DNA from 3 places in the Brevibacillus sp. B_LB10_24 genome. Region 1 is predicted to be linked to each of the others. Evidence: riboswitches for the same ligand, from Rfam matches in the RefSeq annotation. Region 1 holds a riboswitch; each other region holds the start of a gene.

What was found. A riboswitch is a leader RNA that binds a small molecule or an ion and turns the genes downstream of it on or off. The one in region 1 is predicted to bind S-adenosylmethionine.
Region 2: linked by a shared signal. The riboswitch ahead of ACI7RC_RS17520 (homocysteine synthase) and the one ahead of ACI7RC_RS13565 (2,3-diketo-5-methylthiopentyl-1-phosphate enolase) in region 1 are both predicted to bind S-adenosylmethionine.
Region 3: linked by a shared signal. The riboswitch ahead of ACI7RC_RS08120 (aminotransferase class I/II-fold pyridoxal phosphate-dependent enzyme) and the one ahead of ACI7RC_RS13565 (2,3-diketo-5-methylthiopentyl-1-phosphate enolase) in region 1 are both predicted to bind S-adenosylmethionine.

What each region holds. Positions count from the first base shown of each region.
Region 1 covers NZ_JBJQOQ010000013.1:15-9,801, reverse strand. Annotated here, with positions in the region: gene ACI7RC_RS13595 (acyl-CoA dehydrogenase family protein) at 1-1,385, shown strand, start outside; gene ACI7RC_RS13590 (class F sortase) at 1,405-2,133, opposite strand; gene ACI7RC_RS13585 (hypothetical protein) at 2,182-2,427, opposite strand; gene ACI7RC_RS13580 (cupin domain-containing protein) at 2,585-3,115, opposite strand; gene ACI7RC_RS13575 (methylthioribulose 1-phosphate dehydratase) at 3,142-3,804, opposite strand; gene ACI7RC_RS13570 (2-hydroxy-3-keto-5-methylthiopentenyl-1-phosphate phosphatase) at 3,801-4,478, opposite strand; gene ACI7RC_RS13565 (2,3-diketo-5-methylthiopentyl-1-phosphate enolase) at 4,475-5,689, opposite strand; SAM riboswitch class I at 5,771-5,899, opposite strand; SAM riboswitch class I at 6,081-6,206, shown strand; gene mtnK (S-methyl-5-thioribose kinase) at 6,309-7,535, shown strand; gene mtnA (S-methyl-5-thioribose-1-phosphate isomerase) at 7,532-8,575, shown strand; partial or broken gene ACI7RC_RS13550 (RNA-guided endonuclease InsQ/TnpB family protein) at 9,025-9,787, shown strand, end outside.
Region 2 covers NZ_JBJQOQ010000020.1:27,857-37,643, reverse strand. Annotated here, with positions in the region: gene sipW (signal peptidase I SipW) at 1-480, shown strand, start outside; gene ACI7RC_RS17530 (TasA family protein) at 586-1,281, shown strand; gene ACI7RC_RS17525 (hypothetical protein) at 1,371-2,162, shown strand; gene ACI7RC_RS17520 (homocysteine synthase) at 2,220-3,506, opposite strand; SAM riboswitch class I at 3,597-3,705, opposite strand; gene ACI7RC_RS17515 (cytochrome ubiquinol oxidase subunit I) at 3,908-5,245, shown strand; gene ACI7RC_RS17510 (cytochrome d ubiquinol oxidase subunit II) at 5,262-6,269, shown strand; gene ACI7RC_RS17505 (rhodanese-like domain-containing protein) at 6,352-6,663, shown strand; gene ACI7RC_RS17500 (YheC/YheD family endospore coat-associated protein) at 6,843-7,901, shown strand; gene ACI7RC_RS17495 (chromate transporter) at 7,946-9,151, opposite strand; gene ACI7RC_RS17490 (YmaF family protein) at 9,246-9,587, opposite strand; gene ACI7RC_RS17485 (phosphate ABC transporter substrate-binding protein) at 9,786-9,787, shown strand, end outside.
Region 3 covers NZ_JBJQOQ010000006.1:97,031-106,817, reverse strand. Annotated here, with positions in the region: gene ACI7RC_RS08140 (copper amine oxidase N-terminal domain-containing protein) at 1-799, opposite strand, end outside; gene ACI7RC_RS08135 (VOC family protein) at 950-1,312, shown strand; gene ACI7RC_RS08130 (cysteine desulfurase-like protein) at 1,362-2,606, opposite strand; gene ACI7RC_RS08125 (M28 family metallopeptidase) at 2,763-4,928, shown strand; SAM riboswitch class I at 5,017-5,132, shown strand; gene ACI7RC_RS08120 (aminotransferase class I/II-fold pyridoxal phosphate-dependent enzyme) at 5,236-6,399, shown strand; gene ACI7RC_RS08115 (aminotransferase class I/II-fold pyridoxal phosphate-dependent enzyme) at 6,396-7,559, shown strand; gene ACI7RC_RS08110 (helix-turn-helix transcriptional regulator) at 7,849-8,859, shown strand; gene ACI7RC_RS08105 (SDR family NAD(P)-dependent oxidoreductase) at 9,063-9,787, shown strand, end outside.

The DNA.
Region 1 (9,787 bases):
GCAGGTACCTGCCTGATCTGGCCTCAGGCGCCCGCTTGGCGGCCTACTGTCTGACTGAACCGGGCTCCGGGTCTGATGCGCTCGGCGCCAAGACGGTGGCCCGCCTCTCCGCGGACGGCAAACACTACATTCTCAACGGAGAAAAGCAGTGGATTACCAACGGCGGTTTTGCCGATGTATTCATCGTCTACGCCAAGATCGACGGCGAACAGTTTACGGCGTTTATCGTCGAGCGGACGTTTCCCGGCGTCTCCTTTGGGCAGGAAGAGAAGAAGATGGGGATCAAGGGCTCGTCGACGCGGACCGTCATCCTGCAGGACGTCCCGGTGCCGGTGGAAAATCTCTTGGGCGAGCCGGGCAGGGGGCACGTGATTGCCTTTAACATCCTCAATATCGGACGCTACAAGCTGGCATTGGGGACTGTCGGATCAGCCAAGCACGCCCTTCAGCTTGCGGCGACATACGCAAAAGGCCGGAAGCAATTCCAAACCGCGATAGCCAATTTTCCTCTGATCCAAAACAAGTTGGCCAATATGGCGATCAAGCTCTACGCCGCCGAAAGCTCCGTCTACCGCACCGTTGGCTTGTTTGATTCCGCGATGTCTGCGCTGGGGGAAAAAGCGGAAATCGGCGGCGAAGCGGCAAAGGCGATTGCCGATTATGCGATTGAGTGCTCAATTAACAAGGTGTTCGGCTCAGAAATGCTGGACTACTGCGTGGACGAAGGTCTGCAGATTCACGGCGGCTACGGGTTTATGTCTGAGTATGAGATCGAGCATATGTACCGCGACTCCAGAATCAACCGTATTTTTGAAGGAACCAATGAAATTAATCGCCTGCTGATACCCGACATGCTGGCCAAAAAAGCGATGAAGGGAGAGCTGCCGCTGCTCGCGGAGGCGGCCAGGCTGCAGGAGGAACTGCTGCAATACTATCCGGCAGAGGTAGAAGAGGCGCCGCTGGCGGCTGAGAAGCACCTGTTGGCGATGACCCGCAAAATCATCTTGATGGTGGCCGGTTCGGCCATGAGGAAATACCAGCAGGCTCTTGCCAAAGAACAGGAACTGCTGTCACTTGTCGCCGATACGATTATCCAGCTTTATGCCATGGACAGCGTTGTCAAGCGGACAGAAAAGGCCTTTGGGATAAACGGTACAGATAAGGAACAGCACAAATGGGAGCTGACCACCGTCTTCGTGCACGAAGCGTTTGACAAGGTGGAGGCGTGGGCGAAGGAAGCGCTGGCGGCGATGGAGGAAGGAGACGAGTTGCGCCTGCGGCTGTCCATTTTGAGAAAGCTGGCTCGCCGCAATCCGGTGAATGTCATTCACTTGAAGCGAACGATTGCCGACCGGGTGATCAAAGCAGACGGGTATGCAGTCTAAATGACGTGAAGCTGGGGGACTATTCCCCAGCTTTTTCTTGTTCTTCGGCAAGTTGGGTAAATACGACCAACCGCTGCGAATGTTGCTGCGTCTTTTTATTAAATTTGCCTGCACACGTGATCAAATTCAGCCGGGGGGTGTCCGACTCTCCGAATACTCGCTGCCGCGGAGCCTTGGCAGCAGGAAAAAATTCCACCGACTTGACGACAAAGTTTAATTTCCGGCCATTTTTATCTGAGACAATCACTTTGTCCTCCGGCTTCAGCTTCTTCAGGCCGTAAAACACGGCCGGTCCCGTATAGTGATCCAGATGGCCTGCAATGACCGCACTTCCGTTCTCTCCCGGTTTTGTCCACGGCATGAGGATACCGACGCGATCAAACGCCTTCGGTACGCCCATCTGCCCATTTTCCAATACTCCGACCGGCTCGACGGGAGCGTTGAGTTTGATGGCCGGGATTTCCAGACGGGCAGGGGTGATTCCGACTCGCTTAGCAGGCGGCTTTTTCGAAAGAGGTTCGGGCGCCGCTATCTGTACAGGCGGTGTCGGAGCCGGTTGAGTCATCTCCATGGGGAGTGCTGGAGCCGGCTGTGCCATATCTGGCGGTTCCGCTGCGCTGCCTGCTTCCGGCAGGCTCTGCTGGTATTCAATCGGTGGCTGTTCAACCGCTGAAGGCGGGGGCGCTGAAGTGCAGCCCGGCAAAACCAATAGGGCAAGCACCAGGATGAGACACAAGTGTTTCAGCATTGTTCACGCTTCCCCATAAAACGTAGGAAAAGAGGGAAGATCCCTCTTTTAGTTGCTCGTTCCGCCCAGACCGGTGCTAGGCATTCCCGGAGCTTCCTTGATATGAAGCTTTTTGGTGGTCTTTGCTTTGGTATGAATTTTGTGGGTTTTTGCTTTGGTATGAATTTTATGGGTTTTTGTGGACTTCGTCTGTACATTGTGCTTGCCTGGATGGCCAGGTTGATGTTCGGCAAATGCCGAAGCCGAGGTGAACACAAAGCAAACAGCAAGGGCGATCGAAACAATCTTTTTCACTGTTGGTACCACCTTTCCATTGTTGATTTGTTGTCCTTGCAGATATAGCTTATCCCCGTTTTCGGCGTGTATGAAGGGACTTTTTGGCCATCCAGCAAGCGGTACAAAAAACGCTGGAGAAGTGCACTTCTGCAAGACTCCAGCGTTTTATTCGGGCTTATTGTACGGACGGTTCTTCGTAGATGGCCTGCCAGCCGGCCGGTGTGATGAACAAGCGGATCGCCTTGATCTTGCGGTCGTCCATCAGGGTGAAGTAATGGCGGTAGTAGGAAGGAACCGAAATCAAATCCCCGGCGGAGAGCTCAACGTCAAAATAGCGGCCATCTTTTCCTTTGATGGCGAAAATGCCATGTCCGTCAACGCAAAAGCGAACCTCGTCGTCAGTGTGGTGGTGTTCGCCGAGGAAAACCTTCAGCAACTCGTCTAAATTGGGCGTCTTGTCTGAAAGCATGATGAGGTCGGCGGTCGTGTATCCGCGGCGGGTGCTGATGTCGTCAATCTCTTTGCGGAACGCTTCGACGATTTCGTTCTTTTCCTCATCGCTTAGATCGTAGTCGTTGCGCTGGCGGTCATTCAGACGGTCAACGCCCCAGTGTTCGTAGATGACTTCCTGGGAGGAGAGGAAGCTCTCGACAGCTTCTCTGCCCTCGATGTACTCATTGGTGTCGTGAAAACGAACCTTTGCCATTTTTTACATCCTCCTTTATGGATTGGTTAGACGCTGGCCTGTGCCGGAGCGACGGCGCTGCGCAGCTGAAGCAAACGCAGTTGGTACTCAAACAAAAATTCAAACGACTCCAAATGGCGCTTCGCTTCAAAATCGTTTTTCCCCCAGGCGTAAATGCCGTGGTTGCGGATTAACACGCCGGGAACCTCCGCGGTAATCACTTTGTCAATCGCAGCCGCCAGTTTGGGAATGTCAGCGTAATTTTCCACGATCGGAACAGTAATGGATGCATTTTCTTCCCAGATCCCGAGGCCCTTGATCAATTCCTGACCTTGAATCGAAAACGCCCGGTGGCCAAAGTACAGCTCGGAGATCAGGTTATTGCCCAGCGTATGGACGTGAAAGCAGGCTCCAGCCTCCGGGATCCGCTTGTAGACCACAGCGTGGATCAGGGTTTCCGCAGACGGCTTCAAGGAAGTAGGCTCCACGGGTACGGCGTCGCCGTCGACGATCAGGTAATCCTCTGCTGTCAGCTTGGTCTTGTCTTTGCCGCTGGCTGTGACCGCGAAACGAAGCGGTTGATCGGACAATCGAATGGAGAGATTGCCGCTGGTCCCGGGAAACCAGTCACGTTTGGCGAAGTTCAGCTTCGCCTCGTCCAGACGCCGAAAAGCATCTGTGCGCTGTTCGAGAGTAGTCGTTGTCATCATGACAGTTTCACCTCCTCAATTGTTTGCAAGTTTTGCAGAATATGAATCACATCGTAAAACGTCGCGAACGGCTGGTAAGGCAAGCCCAGCTCTTGGCATTTCTGTTCTAAGAGAGAGCGGGCGATGACAAAATCGGCGATTTTTGCCCCCGCCAGATCAGTAATGCTGTCTCCGATTACGATGCGCTGATAACGCTTGGAATCATAACCGCGGATGATCGCTGTTTTGCACATGCCGCAGTCGTTGGAACAGTGTTCATCACAGCGGTGCGGCCAGGTAATCGTGATCCGATCCTGCGAAAAATCGCTGCCGTTGCAGTAAATCCGATTTTCCAGCTGGAAGCGGGCGAGGATGGGGTAGACGAAAAAGTCGATGCCGCCGCTGGTGATCAAAAGCTCAATGCCCGCCTCGTCGCAAAAACGGACGAACTGTTCAAAACCTGGGCGAATCTTCGCGTCTTTGACGATAAACTGAACGATCTCATCTTTTAAAGCAGAAGGCAGCATGGCGAATAATTGGCCGACTCCTTCTCTGATGCTCATCTGCTGCGTCAGGATTTTTTGCATCAGGGGTTCCGCTTCCGGCGGGGCAAAACGGCGCATGATCGCAGCGATGTTGTCCTTTTCCGTGATCGTGCCGTCAAAGTCGCAGAACAGGATAATTTGCTTGCTCACTTGGCGCCACCCCACTTCTCTAGCGCGATCGCCAACGGTTCGGAATGTCTGGCAGCTTCCTCGAGGGAAATTCCGCTGACGGCAGCATCGATCGCCGCGACGAACGCTTTTGCTCCGTCAGTGGCACCGCCCGGATGGCCGTGAATACCGCCGCCTGCGTTGACCACTTGATCGACGCCGAAATCGGCATAGAGCTGGGGCACAAGGCCGGGATGAATCCCCGCAGACGGCACAGGGAAGGGACGCTTCAACGTCTGATGCGGCTGCGTCAGACTGTCTGCCAGTTTGAGCGCATCCGACTTATCCAGGGCGACATTGCCGTACGGCGACGGGAACAAGACCAGGTCGGCGCCGGCCAGCCGCATCAGTTTGCCCAGCAAAAGCGGCGTGGCGATGCCGTAGTCGGGCGAAGGGTAATAGGCTCCCGCCAATGCCGGATGGGACATGATCGGGATGGTGATGTCGGGATCGGCAGCCAGGCGGTGCAGCACGTCAAAGCCATATGCCAACACGTTGAACAACAGGCAGGTGGCTCCCGCTTCGACCGCCCGCTTTGCCTTTTCCGGCAGCTGGTGGCTCGGGCCGGTCAGATTGGCAGCGTAGAGAACGGGTTTGCCGGTCTTTGCCTCGACTTCTTTGGCGATTTGCCCGAAAGCGGATATGCGTTCGAGGAACGGGGCGCGGTCGTCGGCAAAGAAGATTTCATCGTCCTTGATCAGGTTGACGCCGCCTAGCGCCTGTGCGCGAAATTGCGTTTTCAAGTCGTCAAAAGGAAGGCCCAGGCACGATTTGAAAATGCTCATCAAGAGCGGCCGTCCGTGAACCTTTGTCAGCTCTCTCAGTCCGTCAATTCCGAACTTGGGGCCGGGAAAGGCGGATGTAAAGGAAGGCGGGAACTGGACGTCGATCAGCTTGATTTTTCCGTCCATCGACAGCTTTCCGAATATACCGGTCAAGAGCGAGGGGATGTCTTTGGTAAAGTTGCGAACCGGGTAGCTTACGGTGATCAGGCCGCGGGTTTCGCCGTTTTCAAGCACGGACAGCGGCTCGGTGCCGGCCGGCTCGCCGAGATATGGGCGAAGTTCCGCTTGTTTGGCCGCGGGCAGGTCGGTCCACGAGCCTACGGTCATGCCGACAGCAATGGCAGCAGCCTTTTTTTCCAGATCTTTCGCTTGCGTCAAGTAGGTGACCAGGATGCGTTCCTCATTCACGTGCGCAGGCCTCCTTTCGGATATAAGACAATAAAAAAACCGCCTACGAGAGGAGAGGCGGCAGGGTTTCCAAGCGTTCTCCTCTCATCTCTCAGAAGCCGCACCACATGCGGTTCTGCAGGATTTAGCACCGTTTCGCACTTTATGAAAAGCAGCGCGCCGGTTGCCGGGCATCATCGGGCCAGTCCCTCAGCCATCTCGCGATAAGAGTTTATGGAAGTATACGTTTGTCACTTTCGCTGTTGCTAGTAAAATCATATGACGTTTAACTGCAAGCGTCAAGCCTGAGTTTGCCGCCCCGCTGCTGCCAGTTGAAATGCGTGCGGAAGAATCTTGACAGATGCTGCTCCACTGTGTAAGATTCAACTAACAATCACATACGACTTGGATGACCTTATCCAGAGACGGTGGAGGGACTGGCCCGATGAAACCCGGCAACCGACATTTCGACAGATCACAACAGTCGCAATGCACGGTGCTAAATCCTGCAGAAACAAACAATTCTGGAAGATAAGGGGAATAACGTTGACTACTGGATACAACGACCTCTTCTCTCCGGGGAAGAGGTCGTTTTTTTTCATTTTTGATTGATTATCAGCCGAAGGGAGCAAGAGAGGATATGGCTTATCGTCCGTTGTCTGAACAAGAAGCCGTTGAATACGTCAGGAATTTGCCTGATCTATTTGACCGTAATGCCGCATTGACAAGCCGTGAGATTGGCGACGGCAACCTGAACCTGGTATTTCACATCCGAGATGATCGAGCGGATAAGAGTGTGATCGTCAAGCAAGCGCTGCCGTATGCCCGAGTCGTCGGCGAGTCTTGGCCGCTGACGCTGGACCGGTCCCGGATTGAGAGTGAAGCTTTGAAGATTCAGCACAAGCTGGCACCCGGGCTGGTTCCGCTGGTCTATCACTACGACAGCGAGTTGGCGCTGACGGTGATGGAGGATTTGAGCAACCACGTGATCATGCGCCAAGGGCTGATCGCGGGCAACCGCTATCCGCTGTTTGCCAAGCACATCGGACGTTTTATAGCCCATACGCTGTTTTTTACTTCCGACCTGGGCTGCGACCCGTTCGAGAAAAAAGCGCTGGTAGGGAAGTTTATCAATCCGGAATTGTGCAAAATCACGGAGGATTTGGTCTTTACTGATCCTTATGAAGATGCTCCAACCAACAATTTTAACCCGCTGATCCGCAAGGAAGTGGAAGCGATCTGGAACAACGCGGAATTAAAGCGGGAGATTGCCCATCTGAAGTACGGCTTCTTGACGAAGGCGGAGGCGCTGCTGCACGGCGATTTGCACACGGGCAGCATTTTCGTCACGGAAACGAGCACGAAGGTGATCGATCCGGAGTTTGCTTACTACGGGCCGATCGGCTTTGACATCGGTGCCGTGATCGCCAACCTGCTGCTCAATTACGCCGCCCAGTCCGGCTTGCAAAGCGATCAGGAACAGCGCAAGGAGTACCGGAAATACCTCCTGGAGACGGCGGAAAACGTTTGGGAAGAATTCGTCTCGCAATTTGTGCAACTCTGGCATCGCCAGGCAAAAGAGCGCAGTGCCCATGTAGAAGGATTCTGGCAGGAGTACGTGGTCAACCTGCTGGCTGACAGCGCAGGGTATGCCGGCTGCAAGATGCTTCGCCGAGTGATCGGGCTGGCCGGAGTTGCCGACCTGAACAGCATTCAGGACGATGCGGCCCGGGCCGATGCAGAGCGGCTGGCGCTGGCGATCGGGCAGGCTCTGATCCTGGAGCGCCGCTCGTTAAAAGGCAGCACTGACATCAGCGATCTCGCATGCCGGGTGACGGCAGCGTTTGGACAGGAGGCAGTCTTATGAGTAGTGCGGCAAAACGTTTGGTGCCGCTGGAATGGGCGGGAGATCATCTGCGGCTCCTCGATCAGACCCGTTTACCAGTCGAAGAGGTCTATTTGCAGCAGACGACGGTACAGCAAGTTTGGGAGGCGATCCGCCACCTGCAGGTGCGGGGCGCGCCTGCCATCGGCATGGCTGCGGCTTACGGACTCTACCTTGGCATCAGGGAGAGCACGGCAGGGAACTTTGGCGATTTTTGGCGGCACGTCGAAGAACAAGCCGACTATCTGGCCTCCTCCCGACCGACGGCGGTCAATCTGTTCTGGGCTTTAGACCGGGTAAAGGCGCGGGTCAGGCAGGAAGAGGGCAAGCCGATCGAAGAGATCAAGCAGGCTGTCCTGGCGGAGGCGCTGGCCATTCAGGAAGAGGATGAGCGCGTCTGCCGCGCGATCGGTGAGAACCTGCTGACCTTGCTGCAGGACGGGATCGGGGTCCTGACCCACTGCAACGCCGGCTCGCTGGCAACGGCCGCCTACGGGACGGCGACGGCTCCGTTTTACCTGGCGAAGGAGCGGGGCTGGAATTTGCGGGTGTACGCAGACGAGACACGCCCCGTCCTGCAGGGATCGCGCTTGACCGCCTACGAGCTGCAGAGCGCGGGGATCGATGTGACGCTGATCTGCGACAATATGGCGGCAACCGTCATGGCTCAAGGAAGGGTGCAGGCAGTCATCGTCGGAACGGACCGGGTGGCAGCCAACGGCGATGTCGCCAACAAGATCGGGACGTATGGCGTAGCGGTATTGGCCCACGCTCACGGCATCCCCTTCTACGTCGCGGCTCCGTTTTCTTCGATCGATCTGGACACGCCGACCGGTGCGGAAATCCCGATCGAGGAGCGGCCGGCTGAAGAGATCACCCACGGGTTGGGCAAGCAGGTGGCGCCAGATGGGATCAAAGTGTACAATCCCTCCTTTGACGTCACCCCGGCCAGACTGATCACAGCGATCGTGACCGAGACCGGGATCTACAAGCCGGAAGAGTTGGCCGGCCTGCGAACATAAAAAGCGAGTGCCCCATGTTCCGCGCTGCGGAGGACATGGGGCACTAAGGCTAGTAAAGAGAGACTGGAAGCTTCTCCGCATGTGGAAACGCAAGCGTAACAAGCGAAAACCCACCGCTTAGGTTGGCCGCCTCGGTGGGTTCGCTTCTTTGAAAGACTGATCATTAGCGCGCTGTGGGTGTCCACAGCTTCCCTTAAAGAGCTTTTGTTGTTTGAGCAGCAAAGGCTCTTTTTAGTATATGCTGGAAATTTAACATGTTTCCGAGAGAAGTCCCCTTCCTCTGCAGGTAGGGGATGAATCTTGGTTAGGCGAAGCCTACATGCACTTGGCTATTGCCTGAGTCGTCCATCGTCAAAAAAATGTTGTCTTATTTTCTAAGAGAGAGACGACTGACGGAGGTTTTTGTGATAAAGTAGGAATATACGTTCCCGTTAAGGTGGTGGTCCTTCGTGCAGATTACGTTTCAGTTTCGACTCTATCCGACTCCCGAACAGGAACAGCTCATGATTCGAACGTTGGACTTGTGCCGGAAGCTGTACAATCGAGCCAAGGAACAACGGGATACCGCCTACAACCGAGAGGGCAAAACCATCACCTATGCCATGCAGCAGAATGAATTGCCCGCCTTCAAGAAGGAATTCCCCGCATACAAGGAAGTTCATTCACAAGTGCTCCAGGACTGCCTGCGGCGTCTGGATGATGCTTATCAGCGTTTCTTTCGCGGGGAGGCGGGCTTTCCCCATTACAAGTCGACCGACCGGTACCTCTCCTTTACGTTCCCGCAGCCTGGTGCGGTAAGCAAGACATTCGCCCGCGACGGATTCGTCTATCTGCCCAAAATCGGCTTTGTCCGCATGCATGCACACCGTCCTTTCGACCGGACGAATGTGACGCAAATCAATGTGAAACGGTATGCGGACGGGTGGATGGCCAACATCGGCGTGAAAACGGAGGCAGCGGAAGCAGGCCAGGCGATAGAAACGGCGGTGGGCATCGACGTAGGGCTGAGTACCTTTGCGGCGCTGTCCGATGAGACGAAGGTGGACAACCCGCGGTATCTGCGAAGAGCGGAAAAGCGGTTGAGACGTGCCCAACGGCGGCTATCCCGCAAACAACGCGGTTCCCGCAACCGGCAGAAAGCCAAACGGAAGGTTGCGAGAATCCACCAAAAAGTCGCGCAACAGCGCAAGGATTTTTTGCACAAACAATCAT
Region 2 (9,787 bases), on a different contig from region 1:
TCCAGGATTTCCGGGGGTACGCCGAAGCTGTTTGGCTATCAGTTGATGACGGTCCTGTCGGGGTCGATGGAACCCATCATTCAAACCGGATCAATCATAGCAGTCAAACCCATCCAAGATCCAACAAATTTGAAAGTGGGTGATGTTGTAACGTATGAATCGCCGTTTAAACCGGGGATGTTAATAACCCACCGGATTAAAGAGGTCAGGCAGACGGGAGCACAGCTTGAATACATCACCAAAGGTGACAACAACACCTCTCCAGACCCCAGACCGATCCCGGCCAACAATGTAGTAGCCAAATATGAAGATATCACGATTCCTTACGCAGGTTATGCGCTTTCCTTTCTACAGTCAAAAGAAGGCATTGCGCTCATGCTGATCGTGCCTGGTCTGTTTCTGGTCATTTCGCAAATATTCGTCATCTGGCGTACGTTGTCCCGCTGGGAACAGGAAAAATCATTAACAAAAAATTCGTAATAACCAATCTATTTGATCACTTCTCTGCCATTATCATCTGATTTTGAAGGGAAGTTCAAAAAATAAACAAACCCCAAAAGAGGGAAAATAAGGAGGATGTCACACATGAGCATTAAAACAAAATTAACCTTGGCCATGGCCACTATGGCTGTCGGCGCAACCGCTGCACTGGGAGGTACATTTGCTTACTTCAGTTCAGACTCGACCTCTCATAACGAGTTTACGAATGGCACTGTTGTACTGAGACCGGGTACCGCCTACCTCGAAAGATTTACAATTAACAACTTCAAGCCTGGTGACCTGCTGAATGCGACTTTCGTAAACCAGGAGCCCGCCTGGTCGCTCAACAACCACGGAACGCTTCCGTTCAATGTGTTGATGGAAGTGACATCTAACGAATCGGATGGAAAGGGTTTTGACGAACACCTGATCTTTACGGAACTGAAGTTTAACGGCCAAGACTTAATCGCTGGCCTAAACGGTGGAACTGAGATCAGCCTAAAAGATCTGGCAGAGAAAACAGCCTCCAAATCACATCAAATCAAAGATGCGGAGGGGAACGTTACTACTACGCTGGATGGATATATGATCGGCAATATCCCTGTCAGCAGCACCCGGAATGTGACATATAAGATCGTGTTCCGCGACAACGGTGAAGACCAAAACTACTTGCAAGGAGCCCAGGCACCTTTCGACGTGAAATTCACCGCCGTGCAAGAAGACGGCACGTTGTATAACAAAGACAACCTGTCGAACGGCACCCCCGGCAGCGGTGGCGGCAACTGGGAGCCGACTAACTAAAAAAAGAAGAGTATAGGGGCGGAGGGATTTTCCTCCGCCTTCCTGTCAATGCTGGATGAAAGGCACATCCGGAATGCGAGGGAGAAGTCATGAAATGGGATGGTTTGCTGATCGCTATTTGTTTATGTTGTATGGCAGCCGTTTATTTGCCATTCGGGGAGACAAGCGCGACACCTGCGGAATACCGGATAGACATTTCAACGAATCCGGGGAACGGCTTTTTAAGCGTAAAGGATCTAAAACCCGGGGACAGTGTAAAGTCAACCATTCATGTGAACAACGACAGCAATACGGAATTTGCCTATACGGTAACCGCTAACTGGGAAAATGGTTCAAAGGCGCTTTATAACCTGTTGCAGTTGACGATAGCTGATCAGTCCGGCATACGTTATCAAGGATTATTGACAGATTTGAAACAGCTGCCAATTGGTGAAATTGACGTGTTTAAAAGCGATTCACTCGTTTTCACTGCCACACTTCCTGCCGAGATGGGAAATGAATATCAAGGGCTAATGACAAAGGCAGCGTTGGTTTTTCAGGCTGAACCATTATTGCCGAAAGAGAACCTGTTCTTGCCGCCGTTTGGAAACGATCAGTTTAGTCACCAACAGGGTTCGACCACACCAATTTCTTTTTCTGTGAACGGAACCAACATCATGTTAAAGGTAACAGGACCTGCGGAGGGAGAACAGACGCAAACATATCTCTTTCAGTTAAACGATGGAACGCTGAAAAAGGAAGGGAATTACTACAAGGCAGAATTTAGCGGTTCATATCCGGCGGGAGAGTATGCAGCGGTCATCTATGATGGGGACAGGGTTCTGGGTAAAAAAACTTTTCGAGTGGCGGCAAAGGGGAGCCGCTCGAACACAGGAAAGTGAAAACAGTCCGTTTAACCATTGTCGGTTAGACGGACTGTTTTTACGAGTAAGCGTTCTTTACCTTACTGCCGTCTTCAAAGCCTGATCCAGATCAGCCAGGATGTCCTCAATCGCCTCTGTGCCGATCGACAAGCGGATCATCTCGGGCAATACTCCGGATTGGCGCTGTTCTTCTTCCGTGAGCTGTTGATGGGTAGTGCTGGCCGGATGGATGATTAGCGACTTGGAATCACCGACGTTGGCCAGGTGGGAGAACAGCTTGACAGATTCGATCAGCTTGCTGCCCTGGGCAACTCCGCCCTTGATCCCGAACGTCAGGATGGCTCCTTGTCCTTTCGGCAGGTATTTCCTCGCCAGTTGATGCTGTGAGTCTGTCTCCAGACCAGGGTAATTCACCCAGCTGACCAGCGGGTGGTCGGAGAGGAACTTGGCTACCGCCAGCGCGTTTTGGCTGTGCCGCTCCATCCGCAGGTGCAGGGTTTCCAGACCTTGCAGGAACAGGAAGGAGTTGAACGGCGAAAGCGTTGCGCCAATGTCGCGCTGAAGCTGGACGCGGGCTTTGATGATGTAGGCCAGATTGCCGACTGCTTCCGTATAGACGACGCCGTGATAGCTTGGGTCGGGAGTGGTCAAGCCGGGAAACTTTCCGTTATTCCAATCAAACTTGCCGGAGTCGACGATGATGCCTCCGATGGATGTGCCGTGTCCGCCGATAAACTTTGTCGTGGAATGGACGACGATGTCAGCGCCGTGTTCAAATGGCCGGCAGAGGATCGGAGAAGCAAATGTGTTGTCGACGATCAGCGGGATTCCGTGCTCGTGGGCGATCTTGGCGATGGCTTCCAGATCAGCGACGTCGATCCGGGGGTTGCCGATCGTTTCGCAGAACAGGGCTTTGGTTTTCTCGTTGATCTTGGCCCGGAAGTTCTCAGGGTTGGATTGATCGACAAAGTGGAATTTTACCCCCATCTTCGGCAGCGTGTGGGCAAACAGGTTGTAAGTTCCGCCGTATAAGCTGCTGGATGAAACGATCTCGTCGCCTGCCCCGGCGATGTTGAGGATCGAAAACGTGATGGCAGCCTGGCCGGAAGCGGTAGCCAGCGCTCCCACGCCCCCTTCGAGCAGGGCGACACGCTTTTCAAACACATCTTGTGTCGGATTCATGATGCGTGTGTAGATGTTGCCAAACTCTTTTAAAGCGAACAGGTTGGCGGCATGCTCCGCATCGCGAAATACGTATGATGAGGTCTGATAGATAGGGACAGCCAGCGAACCGGTAGTAGGATCGGCCTCTTGTCCGCCGTGCAGGGCGATAGTTTCCAATTTCCACTCTTGATCAGCCATTTTGCATCTCTCCTGTTTTCACTATTTTTAAAGGAAGAAGAAAAGCCTTCTTCTGAGGGGAAGAAGGCTCGTTACACAATTGTGTCACCGGTTTCATCTCTCAGAATCAGCAGATTCTGCAGGAATTAGCACCTTGCACATTATCTGTGCCGGTTGCCGGGTTTCATCGGGCCAGTCCCTCCACCTCTCTTGATGAGGATATGTAGTTGTTTCTCGTATTGTAAAAGATAGAAGAGATAATTGTCAACCAGTTTCGAAAACTTTTTCGCAGACGAACGGTGTTGCAAATCTGTAATGAATTCGCCGTCCGTTGTTCACAACCTCTTCCATTCGCTGCCACATTTTGGCGTAAAGTAATAGTAAGGGCAACAATGATCTGCCTGCGGAAGGGAGAGACAGATATGGAACTGGATAATACCATGCTCGCCCGTATCCTGACGTCGTTAACACTGGGCTTTCACATCATCTTTGCTGCTTTAGGGGTGGGCATTCCCGTCGCCATCTCGATTGCGGAATGGATTGGCATCCGCAAGAAAAATCCGCTTTACCTGGTCATGGCCAAGCGTTGGCTGAGAGGCTTTACCGTCACCGTGGCGGTCGGAGTCGTGACAGGTACCTGCATCGGGCTGCAGCTCAGCTTGTTGTGGCCAAGCTTTATGAAGATAGCAGGCGAGGCGATTTCCCTGCCGTTGTTTTTAGAGACATTTGCCTTCTTTTTTGAAGCGATTTTTTTAGGGATTTATCTCTACACCTGGGATCGGTTTAAGAACCCGTACGTACACTGGCTCTTCTCTATCCCGGTGATCATCGGTTCTACGGCGTCCGCCTTTTTCATCATGACGGTAAACGCCTTTATGAATGCACCGCAAGGCTTTACGCTGGCCGACGGGAAGATCGTCGACATCCAGCCGCTCGTCGCGATGTTTAACCCGGCGACGCCTTCGAAAGCGGGGCACATGATTCTGTCCGCCTACGCCGCGTCCGCCTTTGCCTTGGCAGCCATTGCCGCCTATTCGTTGCTCAAAAGGGGGAGAGATCACGAGTACTACCGCAAATCGCTTCATTTTACGGTGGTGCTGGCCTTGATCTTCTCTGTCGGAACAGCGGTCTGGGGTGATATCGCCGGGAAGTACCTGGCCAAACACCAGCCGGAAAAACTGGCGGCAGCCGAATGGCATTTTGAAACCAAGCCGAATGCTGAGCTGATCTTTGGCGGTATGCTGGATAAAGAGACGAATGAAGTGAAGTATGCGATCAAGCTTCCCTATGCGCTGAGCATTCTGGCAACAGGGAATCCGACAGGGGAAGTGAAGGGGCTGAATGAAATTCCCGAGGAGTTGAGACCCCCGCTGTTTATTCACTACCTGTTTGATGGAATGGTGGCGATTGGCGGTTACCTGGTCATCGTCCCTCTGCTGTACATCTTTCTGCGCTGGAGAAAGAAGCCAAGCGCCGTTTCGCGGCCGATGCTGTGGGCGATTCTGCTTGGGGCACCGCTCTCTTTTCTGGCGATTGAGCTCGGCTGGATCTTTTCCGAAATCGGCCGGCAGCCGTGGATCCTGTACGGCTATATGAAGACACAGCACGCCGCGACGACAGCGGACAACGTCGGCGAGATGCTGGTCCTGTTCGGCTGCTTGTACCTCTTCTTAGGGATTGTCTGTACATTAGTCTTGCGGAGAATGTTTAAAAAGAACCCGGTCGAACACGACCTGGCCAGAGCACAAGAGAGGAATTGAAAGGAGGAGAAGCAACATGCTGGAAATGCTGGGAATTACCGTGCTGTGGACCTTTTTGTACGGCTATATCATCGTCGCGTCCATCGATTTTGGCGCCGGCTTCTTCTCCTTTTACAGCAAAATGCGCCGGCAGGATCACCTCATCAATGGGGTGATCGAACGCTATCTGTCGCCCGTATGGGAAGTGACCAATGTCTTTTTGATCTTTTTCGTGGTCGGCTTGATCGGTTTTTTTCCTGATACCGCCTACTACTACGGTACGGCACTCCTGGTGCCGGGGAGCATCGCGCTCGTCCTGATTTCGCTGCGCGGATCGTTTTACGCCTTTGCCCACTATGGAGCGCGGGAGAACACGGTGTACCAGTTTGTCTACGGCGTGACAGGGCTGTTGATTCCCGCCTCGCTGGCAACGATATTGACGATCTCTGAAGGCGGGTTTATTTCGGTCGAGGGGGAGCGCATCACCCTGCTGATGGATAAACTGCTGGCCAGTCCTTATTCCTGGGCGGTCGTGATTCTGGCGCTGGTCAGCGTGTTGTTTATCAGCGCCAGCTTCCTGACCTGCTACGCCGATAAAGCCAGGGATGCCGCCGCGGCGAAGCTGCTCAGGTCGTTTGCGATCGGTTGGAGCCTGCCGACCATTTTTGCCAGCTTTCTCGTCTTTTTCTCGATCAGAACGCATAACCCGGAGCACTTTGACAACATGCTGGACATGAGCTGGATGTTTTTGCTGTCGCTCGGCTGCTTTCTGATTGCGCTGGCGCTGCTTTTGAAAAAGCGGTATTACGGGTGGGCGTTTGTGTTTGTCATGCTGCAGTTCGCCTTCGCCTTCTTCGGCTACGGCGCTTCCCATCTGCCTTACCTGTTGTACCCGTACATTACGATCTCGGACAGCGTCACCAGTCCGCAGATGGGATTGGCGCTGGTGATCGGGTTTGTCGCCGGTTTGTGTCTGCTGGTTCCGTCCTTGATTCTGCTAATGCGCCTGTTCCTGTTTGACTCCAAGTACGTGCAAGGAAAGTAAAGGCCCATTGGCGCGCGGCTGAAGGTTTATGTTAAGATAAATGCATGGAAACAGCTACGCAGCGTACAGGAGGGCGAAAACGGTGGAAACCGAGGTTAAAGAGATTCTCCCTGAGGAATTGATCAAGCGGCTGGAGCAAGGGGAAAAAATTCAGGTCATCGACGTTCGCGAGCAGCATGAATGGGACGATGGACACATTCCCCAAGCGATTCACATACCGCTCGGGACCCTTCCCGAAAAACTGCCGGCGCTTGATAAGGAGACGCCGATCGTGATGGTCTGCCGCAGCGGCGCACGCAGCTGGCGGGCGACGGAATTCGCACAGTATTACGGCTACAAGGTAGAAAACATGGCTGGCGGCATGCTGGCGTGGCCGGGTGAAGTGATCTCATAAGGGGAAAAACAGCGAGGGGCAAATGCCTCAAGCTGTTTTTTTGTGTGTTCCAATGAATTGGCGGGTCTTTGTAGGCGGGATCTATGGATATCTGCGGATATCTCCTGTTGGTTGGCTACGCTTTCCATGGCGGCGAATAGTTTGAGGATAGCCACCATTTTTTAGAGCGGGTGATCAAGATGGGGAACATGCTTGGGATTATGACGCATCGCGTAACGAAGCCGGAGCGGTTTGAACCCTTCTTTCACGTAGCAGCGCAGGAGGGGTTTGGTGGGATTATTGTCTTTACGCCGCATGACGCGGATCTGCAGAAGGAAACGATAGCAGGCTGGATCCGCGACAAGGGCCGCTGGAAGAGGAAAGATGTGCCGTTTCCTCTCATTTCCCATGACGTGGGATACTATCGCAAGCCGGAAACGATTCAAAAAGTAAAAGCTTTAAAGCGTCAAGAAAAGATGCCATTTATTGGATATGGGCTGGGCAGCAAGTGGAGCATTCACAAGGCGCTGCTCAACATTCCCGTGTTGCAGCCCCATTTGCCTGAGACTGTGCGATATCGGGAAAAAACGGATGTGGTCAACATGCTCAAAAAGCACGAAACAGTCATGCTGAAGCCGCTCAACGGGCTAGGCGGAGAGGGAATCTATCGGCTGAGCAGCGGGGGAGACGGATACCTATTGGAGGGGGGCGGGGAGCCGATGCGCCGCTGCACCCGACGAGCGATCGGTAAGGCGCTCCATGCCATATGCCGCAATGGAAAGTACATCGTTCAACAGTGGCTGGACATTCGCAGCCAGGAAGGGCGTGTCTACGATATTCGCTCGTTGATGCAGAAAGGCCGGCAGGGAGAGTGGCAGCTTATGGGTTTCTGCGTACGAGAAGGCGGGGCCGGAAAATTTACATCTAATCTCTCTGGCGGGGGAAGCGCTCATCAGGTGTTTCCCTATCTGGAAAAAAACTATGGTCCTGAGCGGGCCGGGGAGATTGAACAAAAGCTGCGGGAGATTTCCAGCCGGGTCTGTACGGGATTGGAGGAAGTAAAGTGTAAAAGACTGGTGGAGCTCGGTTTGGACCTGGGAGTAGACAGGGACGGGCACATTTGGATCATCGAGGTAAATATCAAGCCGGGAAAGACGCAGGGCAGGGATATCTATCAGTTGAAAACGGCAGAAGACAGGATCCGGCTTCCGATTCAATTTGCCAGCGGCTTGATCAAGGGCTTGCCAGCCGGCAGATAGGGGTGCGAGACCGTCGCACCCCACACTTTTGTCAGCACGCGGGATTACCACAACAGTCCGCCGCCTAAGGCACCCGCTGCTACGACAACCCACGGGGGCGTCTTCCAGAACACCAGCAATACAAACAGAACAGATGAAAAAGCAAAGTCGGACGGCGCGAGTATGGAAGTGGTCCAAAGCGGTTGATACAAAGCGGCCAGCAGGATGCCGACGACGGCTGCGTTGATTCCTGTCATCGCCCCCTGCGCTTTCGGACTGCTGCGCAAGGTGTTCCAGAAGGGAAGCGCCCCGAGAACGAGCAAAAACGCCGGCAAAAAGATGGCTGCTGTGGCCAGCGCAGCGCCAAAGACCCCGCCCCAAACGGCTCCTACATACCCGGCGAAAGTAAACAGAGGCCCAGGGACGGCCTGAGCGGCGCCGTAACCGGCCAAAAAATCCTGTTTGTCCACCCAACCGGCCGGAACGACCTCCCTCTCAAGCAGCGGCAGCACCACATGGCCGCCTCCGAACACCAGTGAACCTGCACGGTAAAAACTGTCTAATACAGCAACCCACTCCAACTGTGTGACCTGACGCAATAGAGGCAAACCGATCAACAAGGCAAAAAACAGCGCCAGACAACCCGCTGCCGTTTTGCGGCTGACGGCTACATGCAGCGATGGAGCGTGCTCGTCGGCGGCACTTCTATACAGCCAAAAACCGAGCACTCCTGCCGCAGCAATGAGTAAGACCTGGCTCACCACCGATTGCCAGATCAACGTAATGGCCGCCGTGACGACGGCGATGCTGGCACGCGTCCGGTCAGCCGCCAGTTTTTGTCCCATTCCCCACACGGCTTGAGCGACAATTGCTACGGCGACAAGCTTTAGTCCGTGAATCCAGCCTGCGCTGCTGATGTCAAACCCATTGATCAACAGGGCAAACAAGGTTAAGGCAATCAAGGAAGGAAGAGTGAAGCCCAGCCATGCTGCAATTCCGCCAAGCACTCCGGCCCGGATGACCCCGATCCCGATGCCCGCCTGGCTGCTTGCCGGCCCCGGCAGAAACTGGCACAGGGCGACGAGGTCTGCGTAACTCCTGTCATCTATCCATTTTCTTTTACGGACGTACTCTTCATAAAAATAGCCAAGATGGGCTGCGGGTCCGCCGAACGAAGTAAGTCCCAGCTTAAACGATACTCGCAGCACCTCCAGTACCCCATACCGCCTGCTCCTTGCTTTGGACGGAGCAGGCTGATCACTTCTTGCCATGCGGCAACTCCCCTTTTTGTACAGACCGATTCCCCTATAACTTCTATAAAAGAGAAAAACGATCCTGTCACGGATCGTTTCATTTCCTATTCATTTAACATTCGATAGCCGGACTTGTTCGTCCTTGGTAGCAGTGCGAGTGGCCTTTGTCGTACGATGTCTCCCCACCAAAATCGTGGTAGTGCGAGCCGTCCGGCAGAGGTATGGCTGGGCCGGTGCAGCCGCGAAAGTGGTGAACGTGCCCGCTGTCATAGGAAGTGGTACCCTCGTAAAAATGAACGTGATCCATTCCCCCGTCGGCAGGGGTAGTGTTACCGCCCATCCAGTGCCGATGCCCGAAATTTACGCTCGTCCGGGCGGCGTAATCGTGGATGTGAACAGGGTTCCGATGATACCAACTGACAAACTCAACCTCGTGTTTGTGTCCTTTGGCCATGCAAATCTCCCCTTTTGCTAGGATGTAATCACTGTCAGCATATACACTGACCGGGAATTCTGACATGGGTGATTGGACTATTGTACTGTCCGAAATCTTAACAATCGCTTAATAATAGCTTAATCCCTGCTTCATGCCCCTGCAGTATGATGATAACCGTAAAGAGAAACAACATTTTGCGAACAGGGGGCTATTTCCTT
Region 3 (9,787 bases), on a different contig from region 1:
TCGCACCCACCCACGGGCTGGAGAAGCCGGTGACCCAGAAGGTATCGCGAAGCCGGGCGTCTGCCTGCTTTCGAAGCTCCGGAGACAGTGCCGCGTATTGCAAGGCAGCACTTCGGGTCTGCTCGCCGCGTCCCCACAATTTCATCGCGGCTTGCGGAGAGTCAGGGATCAGCGCATCTTCGATCGTCTTGATTTGCTGTTCAATCTCTGCTTGATTCAGTGCCTTGATGGTTAATTTGTTCGCTGCTTGATCGTATTGGACTTCGGTTTTGAACAAAGCTTCGATCCAATCCATCGGCACGTAGATATGGTCATTGATGGTCTCGGCGTTGTAGATGAGACTAGGCGAGTTGTTGATGGTGATCGTCATCCCGCGGCCGGAATTGGGCACTTCCGGGTTTAGCTGCAATTCCCTTCTGGGGAACTGCGGCAAGGAGATGCTCTTTGCTTTTTCCGGCAGGGGCCACATCTGGGCTTCCCTTTCTGCTGAACGCGGCTGAAGGCCGTTATAGACAAAGGAATCCAGCTTCAACTTCTGATAATAAGCCTCATTCGTCGTGATAGTGACGGTTTGGGTCGCCTCATCCCATTGGATCGAACGCGCTCCCAGCTGTTCAGCGGCCCAGCGGATGGGGACCATAACTTGTCCGTTGGCCAGATGAATTCCCGGCGGGGTAGGGACGATCGATTGGCCCACTTGTACGGTCACGGTATCAGACGGGGCAGCGGCCAATACGGGTGCGCAGGTTAGCGACAACGACAGGGCGAGACAGGACAATAGCAATTGACTCTTGTTCATCTGATTTGGCACCTCTCTTACGTTTCTACCTATAACGACGCTCCCTTTGGCCCTGGCGTTTCTGGAAACTTCTAGACTAGACTACAATCCTCTCTGCTGGTTACAATGAGAGATGTCGTATGACCAACGAAGAGGCGGGGTGCAAATGAAATGATCAAACAAATTGCGACGGTAGCTGTCTATGTAGAAGATCAGCAGAAGGCACTGGAGTTTTGGACCCAGAAGGCAGGCTTTGAAGTGTATGCCAATCATCCGATGGGACCGGCCGCCAACTGGATCGAGGTTGGTCCCAAGGGGGCTGGGTCTCGTCTGGTCCTGTACCCGCGGGCGATGATGAAAAATTGGCAGGAGCAGAAGGCATCGATCGTGTTTGAATGCGACGACATTCACCAGACATATGAGCGAATGTCGGCTAACGGTGTGACCTTTTCGCAAACGCCAAACCAAATGTCGTGGGGAACCTATGCGACGTTTGAAGATGTGGACGGCAACCAGTTTTTGTTGAAGGGATAAAGGGAAGGAGCGCTCTGCAGCGCTCCTTTTGCCATTTCTGGCAACGGCTCTACTTTCCGCTGCTTACGAGCAAACGCAGCCCGGAGATAAAGCGGTCTACCTCTTCATCCGAATTGTAGGGAGCAAGTCCGGCGCGAATCCAGCCGCTGGGGTTGATCCCCAGCTTGTCAGCCAGCGTAGAGGCGTAGAAATCCCCGTCCGCGATAAAGACGGCGTGGTCTTCGGCCATCCGCAGGCAGACCTCCTGGGGGCTCCAGCCCTCGATGCGAAAAGCGATTGTCGGGGTTTTCGCTACGGAAGCGTCAGCCTCGTACAAGGTGACGCCGTCCATCTCCGCCAGCGCCGACCGGAGTCTGGCCGCCAGGCGGTTTTCATGCTCTTCCAGCCGCTCAAATCCGGAGATGATCCGTTCCCTGCGGCTGGCGCCCGATCCCAGGCTTGCGATGAAGTCAATGGCGGGACGGATGCCGGCGATCCCCTCGTGGTTTTGCGTTCCAGTCTCCAGCTTATCCGGCAGGTACCCGGGGGCGGGAGCCAGTTTATACGGCTGAAGCTGCTCAAACAGCCCCTCGCGGATGACGGTAATCCCGACGTGCGGACCGAAGAATTTATAGGCGGAGCACGTCAGGATATCGGCGCCGATCTGGTCGCGATCGATGGCGAAGTGGGGAGCTGCATGTACGGCATCTACTGCGACCAGGGCACCTGCCTGTCTGGCGTGGCGGGCGATGCGCTCGACGTCATTGATCGTTCCGACGGCATTGGAGGCGAGGCCCACCGCGACCAGACGGGTGTTCGGCGTGATGATCGAATCCAGTTCATCCAGATCAAGCGTCAGCCGCTCTGGATCCACTTTCAGCCAGCGGACAGTCATGTTCCGGTCCGCAGCGACCGCCAGCCACGGATCGACGTTCCCGCGGTGGTCCAACTCGGTCACGACGAGCTCGTCGCCTGCTCTCCAATCCCGGCCCAGCGCCCGGGCAATGGCGAATGTAAGCGTCGTCATATTGGCCCCGAACGCGACTTCCTGGGGCCTCGCGCCAAACAGATCGGCGACGGCTTCCCGCGCTTCGGCGATGATCGCCTCGGTCTCGCGGCTGGTGGGGAAGGAGCCGTGCAGATTGGCTCCGCCGTTTGCCATATAGGATGCAATCTCTTCAATCGCGGATTTAACCGTCTGTGAGCCGCCCGGTCCGTCGAAATAAGCCACCGGCTTGCCGTTATACGTGCGGTTCAGGGCGGGAAACTGCTCCCGGACTTCTTGAATGGGGAAAGAATGTGCCAGTTTTGTCATGTTTGGTTTCTCCTTTCGTTCATCGCTCACTTGATGAACTTTCTACCTATTCCTATTCTCTTTTTAGGCTGATAATCCTTGTGAATATTCTAACCCTTCTGAAATAAGTCACTGATAATGAACATATATATACCATCAAAAACAGGAGGGATCGAATTGAAACACGGGTTACAGTCGCCAGCATTTTGTAAGGGCTTTCCTGACGAAAGAAAAACGCGAAGAAAATGGAGGGGGGCATCGGCAATCATCAGTGCGCTGATGGCCTCTGCGCTCATCCTGTCCCCTTCGATGCCGTCTTTCGCGGCGGCATCTGCAGAGGTTACAGGCTTTTCCAAAGACAGGGCGGATTGGCAGCGCGAGTTTGAGCAGACTTTCGCGGACAAGGTGAGCGCGGATTCGGTCGGGGCTTTTTCAAAAGGGCTCAGCCAGCGCCCGCAAATGGTAGGAACGGCCGGCAATGCCGCGGCGCTGGAGTACGCCGTCGGCCAATTGCAAAAAGCGGGACTCAAGCCGGAAGTGAAGACGTACGACGTTTACATGTCAATCCCGAAAAAGATCGCCGTAGCGGAAACATATCCCGAAAAACGCGACCTGCAGGTAATGGAGAATCGCCCTCCAGGAACACCTTACGCAAATGAGGCCGTTCCGGGCTACAATGCTTACTCGCCTGCGGGCACCGTGGAAGCCGAACTCGTCTACGCCAACTACGGAAGGCCGGAGGATTTCGCCGAGCTTGAGCGCCAGGGTGTATCGGTTGCGGGAAAAATCGTGATTACGCGATACGGGCAAAACTTCCGTGGGGTCAAGCCGGAACAAGCGGCCAAACGCGGCGCGATCGGCATGTTGATTTACAGCGACCCTGCTGATGACGGTTACATAAAGGGAGCTGTCTATCCGGACGGGCCATGGAGACCGGACGATGCGATCCAGCGCGGCAGCATCCTGTACATTTTCGACTACCCGGGCGACCCGTTGACGCCGGGTGAGCCGTCTACACCGGACACCAAGCGGATCGACCCGTCCGAGGCCTCATCCTTGCCGACCATTCCCACAACGCCGCTATCGTATGGAGAGGCGCGCAAGCTGCTCGAATCGATGCAAGGAGACGAGGCTCCAGCGGCATGGCAGGGTGGACTGCCCTTCACCTATAAGCTGGGACCTGGTCCGACAAAAGTCCGGATCTCCCTGGACATCGATTATCAGCGCGTCCCGGTAAACGACATAGTCGTCCGGATTCCCGGGGCGAAGTATCCTGATCAAACCGTGTTGATCGGAGCCCACCGCGACACTTGGGTATACGGATCGACTGACAACACGTCTGGCTGGAGCACGACGATGGAGATTGCTCGCGTTTTGGGCGAGATGTATCAGAGTGGCTGGAGGCCTGACCGGACAATTGTTCTGGCAGGATGGGACGGGGAAGAATACGGCCTGTTAGGTTCCACCGAGTGGGTGGAGGAGCATCGCGCAGAACTTGCCGAAAATGCCGTCGCCTATATCAACATGGACAGCATCGGCGGCCAGTTTTTCGGGGCTTCGGCAGTACCTTCGCTAAAGCAGCTTGTGTACGAGGTAACCAAGGAAGTGACCGAGCCAAGAAGCGATATGAGCATTTTTGACGACTGGTATATCAGATCAGGACGCAAAGCCCCGACCCTTGGAGATTTGGGAAGCGGCTCGGACTATACCCCCTTTATTCAACATGTAGGTGTGCCCTCGCTCGATATGGGATTCGGTTCGTCAGGGGGCCTTTATCACAGTGCCTATGACAATGTGGATGCTTTGACCCGTTTTGCGGATCCAGGCTATGAGCACCATAAGGCGGGCGCTCAACTGATCGGGATTACCGCCTTGCGCCTGGCAAATGCCGACGTGCTGCCGTTCAGCTATTCCGACTATGCGGTAGATGTGATGAGCCGGCTGGAGAGTCTCGCCAAGGAAGGCACACTGGGTGTCGATCTGGCTCCCGCCATCGCCCAGGCCAAAGAGTGGCAGTCGGCAGCGGCGGCCCTGGAACAGAGAGCCCGGCAATTGCTGTCCGATGGCGTCAGCGAGGCTGACCGCAAAGAGCTGGAGAAGATCAATGAGGCCATGCTGAAGCAAGAGCGCGATCTGATTCGAGAGGAAGGATTGACTGGCCGTCCCTGGTACAAACACCAGATCTGGGCTCCCGGCCGGACGACAGGTTACGCAGCACAGCCTTTGCCCGCTTTGGCGGAAGCCTTGCAAGCCGGCGATAAAGCGGCTATGCAAAAGGCGGCAGACCAATTAAAAGAGGTTCTGGCAAAAGCTGCGAACACCGCCCGCTCGGCAAAAGAATGAGAAGACGGAAATACCTCTGTTCCAAAAGAGTATTGACAAAGTGCAGAAAGATTCGCTAGTATTGAAATACTTAAACTGAATAGCAAACTTCTTATCAAGAGAGGCGGAGGGACTGGCCCGATGATGCCCGGCAACCAATCACCCAACAGTGGGGAGATACGGTGCCAATTCCTGCAGAGCGTAAAAAGCTCTGAGAGATGAGAAGGATTTGCTTACGGCAACGTATCCAAAGCCTTCTTCGCTCTGACGAAAGAAGGTTTTTTTCATTGGGAGAGACGGGGTCAAATAACAGGAGGGACATACGGAGATGAACATGGAAACCAGACTGGTTCAAATCGGAGTAGGCAGGGAGGAGACGACAGGGGCGATCAGCTATCCCGTATTCAACGCGACGGCTTACCGGCACCCGGCGCCGGGGGAGAGCACCGGCTTTGACTATACGCGGACGGCAAATCCGACGCGCACTGTCCTGGAAGAAGCCGCTGCCGATCTGGAAGGAGGAGACGCCGGGTTCGCCTGCGCTTCCGGGATGGCGGCGATCCAGACGCTGATGGGGCTGTTTTCCCAAGGGGAACACCTCGTCGTCTCGCTTGATTTGTACGGAGGTACATATCGCTTGTTCGAACAAATTCTCACCCGCTTCGGAGTTTCCTTCACCTATGCCGACATGCGGGATATCGAACAGGTGAGACTGGCGATCCGCCCTGAGACGAAAGCCGTTTTTGTCGAGACTCCGACCAATCCGCTGATGCAGGTGGCCGACCTGGCCGCGATCGCCCGGGTGGCGAAGGAGCATCAGCTGCTCACCATCGTGGACAACACGTTTATGACTCCGTATTTTCAGCGCCCGTTGGAACTGGGGGCGGATGTGATCGTCCACAGCGCCACCAAGTACCTGGGCGGACACAATGACGTACTGGCAGGGCTGATCGTTACAAAAGGGCAGGAATTGTCGGAAAAGGTCCGGTTCCTGCACAACTCGATAGGCGCCGTGTTGGGACCCCAGGACTGCTGGCTGCTGATCCGCGGGTTAAAGACACTGGCTTTGCGGATGGAACGGCATCAGGCGAACGCCCTGTCGGTTGCCCGGTTTCTGCAGAACCACCCGGGCATCAGCGAAGTGTTTTATCCGGGGCTGCCTGATCACCCCAGCTATGAGGTGCAGCTGCGGCAGGCGAGCGGTTTTAGCGGCATGGTCTCATTTCGCGTCAAGCACGCGGCACAGGTACCTGAGTTTTTGCGCAGTTTGAAGCTGATCTCGTTTGCGGAAAGCCTGGGCGGAGTGGAGTCGCTCTGTACCTACCCGGCAACCCAGACGCACGCCGATATCCCCGAAGAGGTCCGTGAAAAAGTGGGTGTCTGCGACCGGCTGCTGCGGTTGTCGGTAGGGATTGAGCATCCGGATGACCTGACGGAGGACCTGGCGCAGGCGCTGGAGGCTTCGATTGTGAAAGGGGGAGTTCGGGCATGAATTTTGCGACAAGACTGCTGCACGGAACCAATGCGATCGATCAGGAGACTGGGGCATCCAGCATCCCGATTTACCAGGCGTCCACATTCCACCAGACCGACATCGACCAGATGGGCAGGTATGATTACGGGCGCTCCGGCAACCCGACCCGGCAGGCGCTTGAAGAGGCCATCGCCCACCTGGAAGGCGGCGCCAGGGGCTTCGCCTTCGCGTCAGGCATGGCTGCGATCTCCAGTGTCTTCCTGCTGTTTTCTGCGGGGGATCACCTGCTGGTCGCGGAAGACGTCTACGGCGGAACGTACCGCATATTGTCCCGCGTCTTGTCCCGGCTCGGCATCGAGGTGAGCTTCGTCGATACGACAGATCCCGAACGGGTGGCCGCGGGGATCAGGCCCAATACGCGTGCGCTCTACCTGGAGACGCCCTCCAATCCGACGTTAAAAGTGACCGACCTGGCGCTAATGACTGAGCTGGCCCGGCAGCACGGACTGCTGACGATCGTCGACAACACGTTCCTCACCCCGTATTACCAGCGCCCGCTGGAATTGGGGGCGGATATCGTCATCCACAGTGCGACCAAGTTTCTCGGCGGCCACAGTGACGTCGTCGCGGGACTGGCGGTGACCAGGGACGAAGAGTTGGGGGAGCAGCTTTACGCGATTCAAAACGGATTCGGAGCCATTCTCGGCGTACAGGACTGCTGGCTGGTCATGCGCGGCCTCAAGACGCTGAAGACCCGGCTTGACGCCAGCACCCAAAGCGCGGGAAAACTGGCAGTGTGGCTGGACCGGCATCCCGTAGTAGAGCGGGTCTACTACACCGGGCTGCCCGATCATCCCGGGCACGAGCTGCAGTCCCGGCAGGCTTCAGGGCACGGCGCCGTCCTCTCCTTTGACGTAGGCAGCCGGCAAAACGCCAAAGCGCTGTTTGACGCCGCCCGGCTGCCGCTGGTCGCCGTCAGCTTGGGTGCGGTCGAGAGCATTCTCTCCTATCCGGCGCTGATGTCCCACGCAGCCATGCCGCATGAGGAACGGCTCCACCGCGGCATCACCGACGGTCTGATTCGCCTCTCGGTAGGGCTGGAGGATACCGACGACCTGATCGCGGATTTGCAGCAGGCGCTTGACACTTGTGCCCACCCCGCCGCAGCCAAGCGCTGATTGCAAAGGAGCTTTGCCTCGCCGCAGCGGGATCCGATCTGAGGTGCGAATTAGATAACGGACAAAAAAGACGTAAGAGCTGAACACAGTTCTTGCGTCTTTTTCGTACCGAATTCAATGCAGATATGGGGATCACGAACATAGAAAAGTCAGGTTCTTCTCCGTCAGTCAACGGGGCGGCGCGGCTTCATGTCCTTAAGCCGGATACTTTCATGAAGATAAGAACATTCTTATGTATACTTAATCATAACCGAAACGAATAGTAAGAGCTAAAGGAGAGCCATACGTAATGAAAGCTGACCATATAAAATTCCCGCCGGGATTTTGGGCGGGATTACAACAAGTAGGGATTGCCCCACACGATGTAGCTCGCAAAGCGGGGCTGCCGCTCACCATTATTACAGAACAAGCTGCAGTTACCGCCGCTCAATATTTCAGAATCTGGCAGGCATACTCCGATCTCGTTGGTGACACTGCCATCGGAATCATCAATCTTGTAACCGTCTTTGAAACGGCACAATACCCACCGACCGTCTTAGCGACCTACCATGCTCGTGACTATCGTGACGCCCTTAACCGAATGGCCCGGTACAAACAACTGTGCCCTCCGGAAAGCTTGCGTATAACCGAGGAGGGCGAATGCTGTACAATTGAATTGGAATGGATGCACGGCGAGCAACCCGGACCGCCCGTGCTGGTTGGAACCACGCTGGCCTTTCTTCTAGAGCTTGGGCGACGGGGAACAGGCCAGCCTTTAACTGCACGTTCCGTGGAATTTTCTCACTCAATGGGCGACCTTGGTGCCCTTGAAGCTTACTTCGGGTGCCCGATCCTAATAGGTGGGACCGATAACCGATTGACGCTGCATCGAAGTGATCTGGACCGCCCCTTTCTTTCGTATAACAAAGAGTTGCTAGAGATCCTGACTCCCGCATTGGACCAATCATTGGATGAACAGCGCAGCCGTTCCATCTCCGAGATGGTCAAGTGGATCTTGAAGCGCAGCCTATCCGGAGGGCGCCTTGACATTCGGGCTGTGGCGAGCGAGCTCTCCATGAGCGATCGAACCTTGCAGCGTCGCCTTACTGACGAAGGTACAACTTTCAAGCAGCTGTTGACAGAGGCTCGGCATGAACAGGCACGAGAATACTTGGCAGACCCTAAGCTCGATATAAAAGAAGTGGCTTTCTTAATTGGATATGAAGACCAGAACTCGTTTTACCGCGCCTTTCGCCTTTGGGAAGGCGTTACTCCTTCAAATTGGCGTTCCGAATATAGAGGGGCAAACCCGCCGTCATAGAATCCCCAACCTAACCGTTCTGCGCAGGGCCAGCATTTTCCGGGTTTCATGATTTGGCGGGCTAAACAAGAAATTTGGCGTTGTACGCTAGTTACGCAAGCGATCCAGACGAAGTAATATAATCTCTATCCGATAGCACAAGGATGTTCCAAGAATAACTTCTAATCAGCTTGCCGTGCATGACAACAAAGGAGGCATATGCTATGGATATGGGATTAAGGAACAAAACAGCTTTAGTAACCGGATCGACGAAAGGTATAGGGAAAGCAATTGCCATCGAACTTGCCAGAGAAGGTGTCAACGTCCTCATTAATGGACGGAATCATGCAGAGGTAGAACGAACCGTAAATGAACTGAAGTCGGAGTTCCCGGATACCTCTCCTCAGAATGCTGCAGCCGATATTGTGGATAGGCAGCAAAGAGAAGCTTTATTTGGGAAATATCCCCATGTCGATATTCTGGTTAACAATATGGGTATTTATGAAATCATGTCGTATGAGGACGTTGACGACGAAGTTTGGGAAAAATACTTCCGAACGAATGTCCTTGCCGCTAATGGATTATCGAAATTTTATTTGCCTAAAATGCTGAAAAACAATTTTGGACGAATCATCTTTATTGCAAGTGAAGAAGCCATTATGCCTTCAGGGCAAATGCCTCAGTATTGTATGACCAAATCTATGTTATTATCACTGTCAAAAAGCTTATCTAAACTTACGATAGGAACGGAAGTCACATCGAATACGATCATGCCGGGACCAACACTTTCCGAAAATGTATATCAAATCATTGAAAGTATGTTTCCTGATGATATGGCATTTTCGGAAAAAGAGAAAAAATTTATGGCTGCAAACCTGCCCCAATCCGAAATACAGCGGTTTATCAAGCCTTTTGAAATAGGCAGGCTGGCTGCATTCGTATGCAGCCC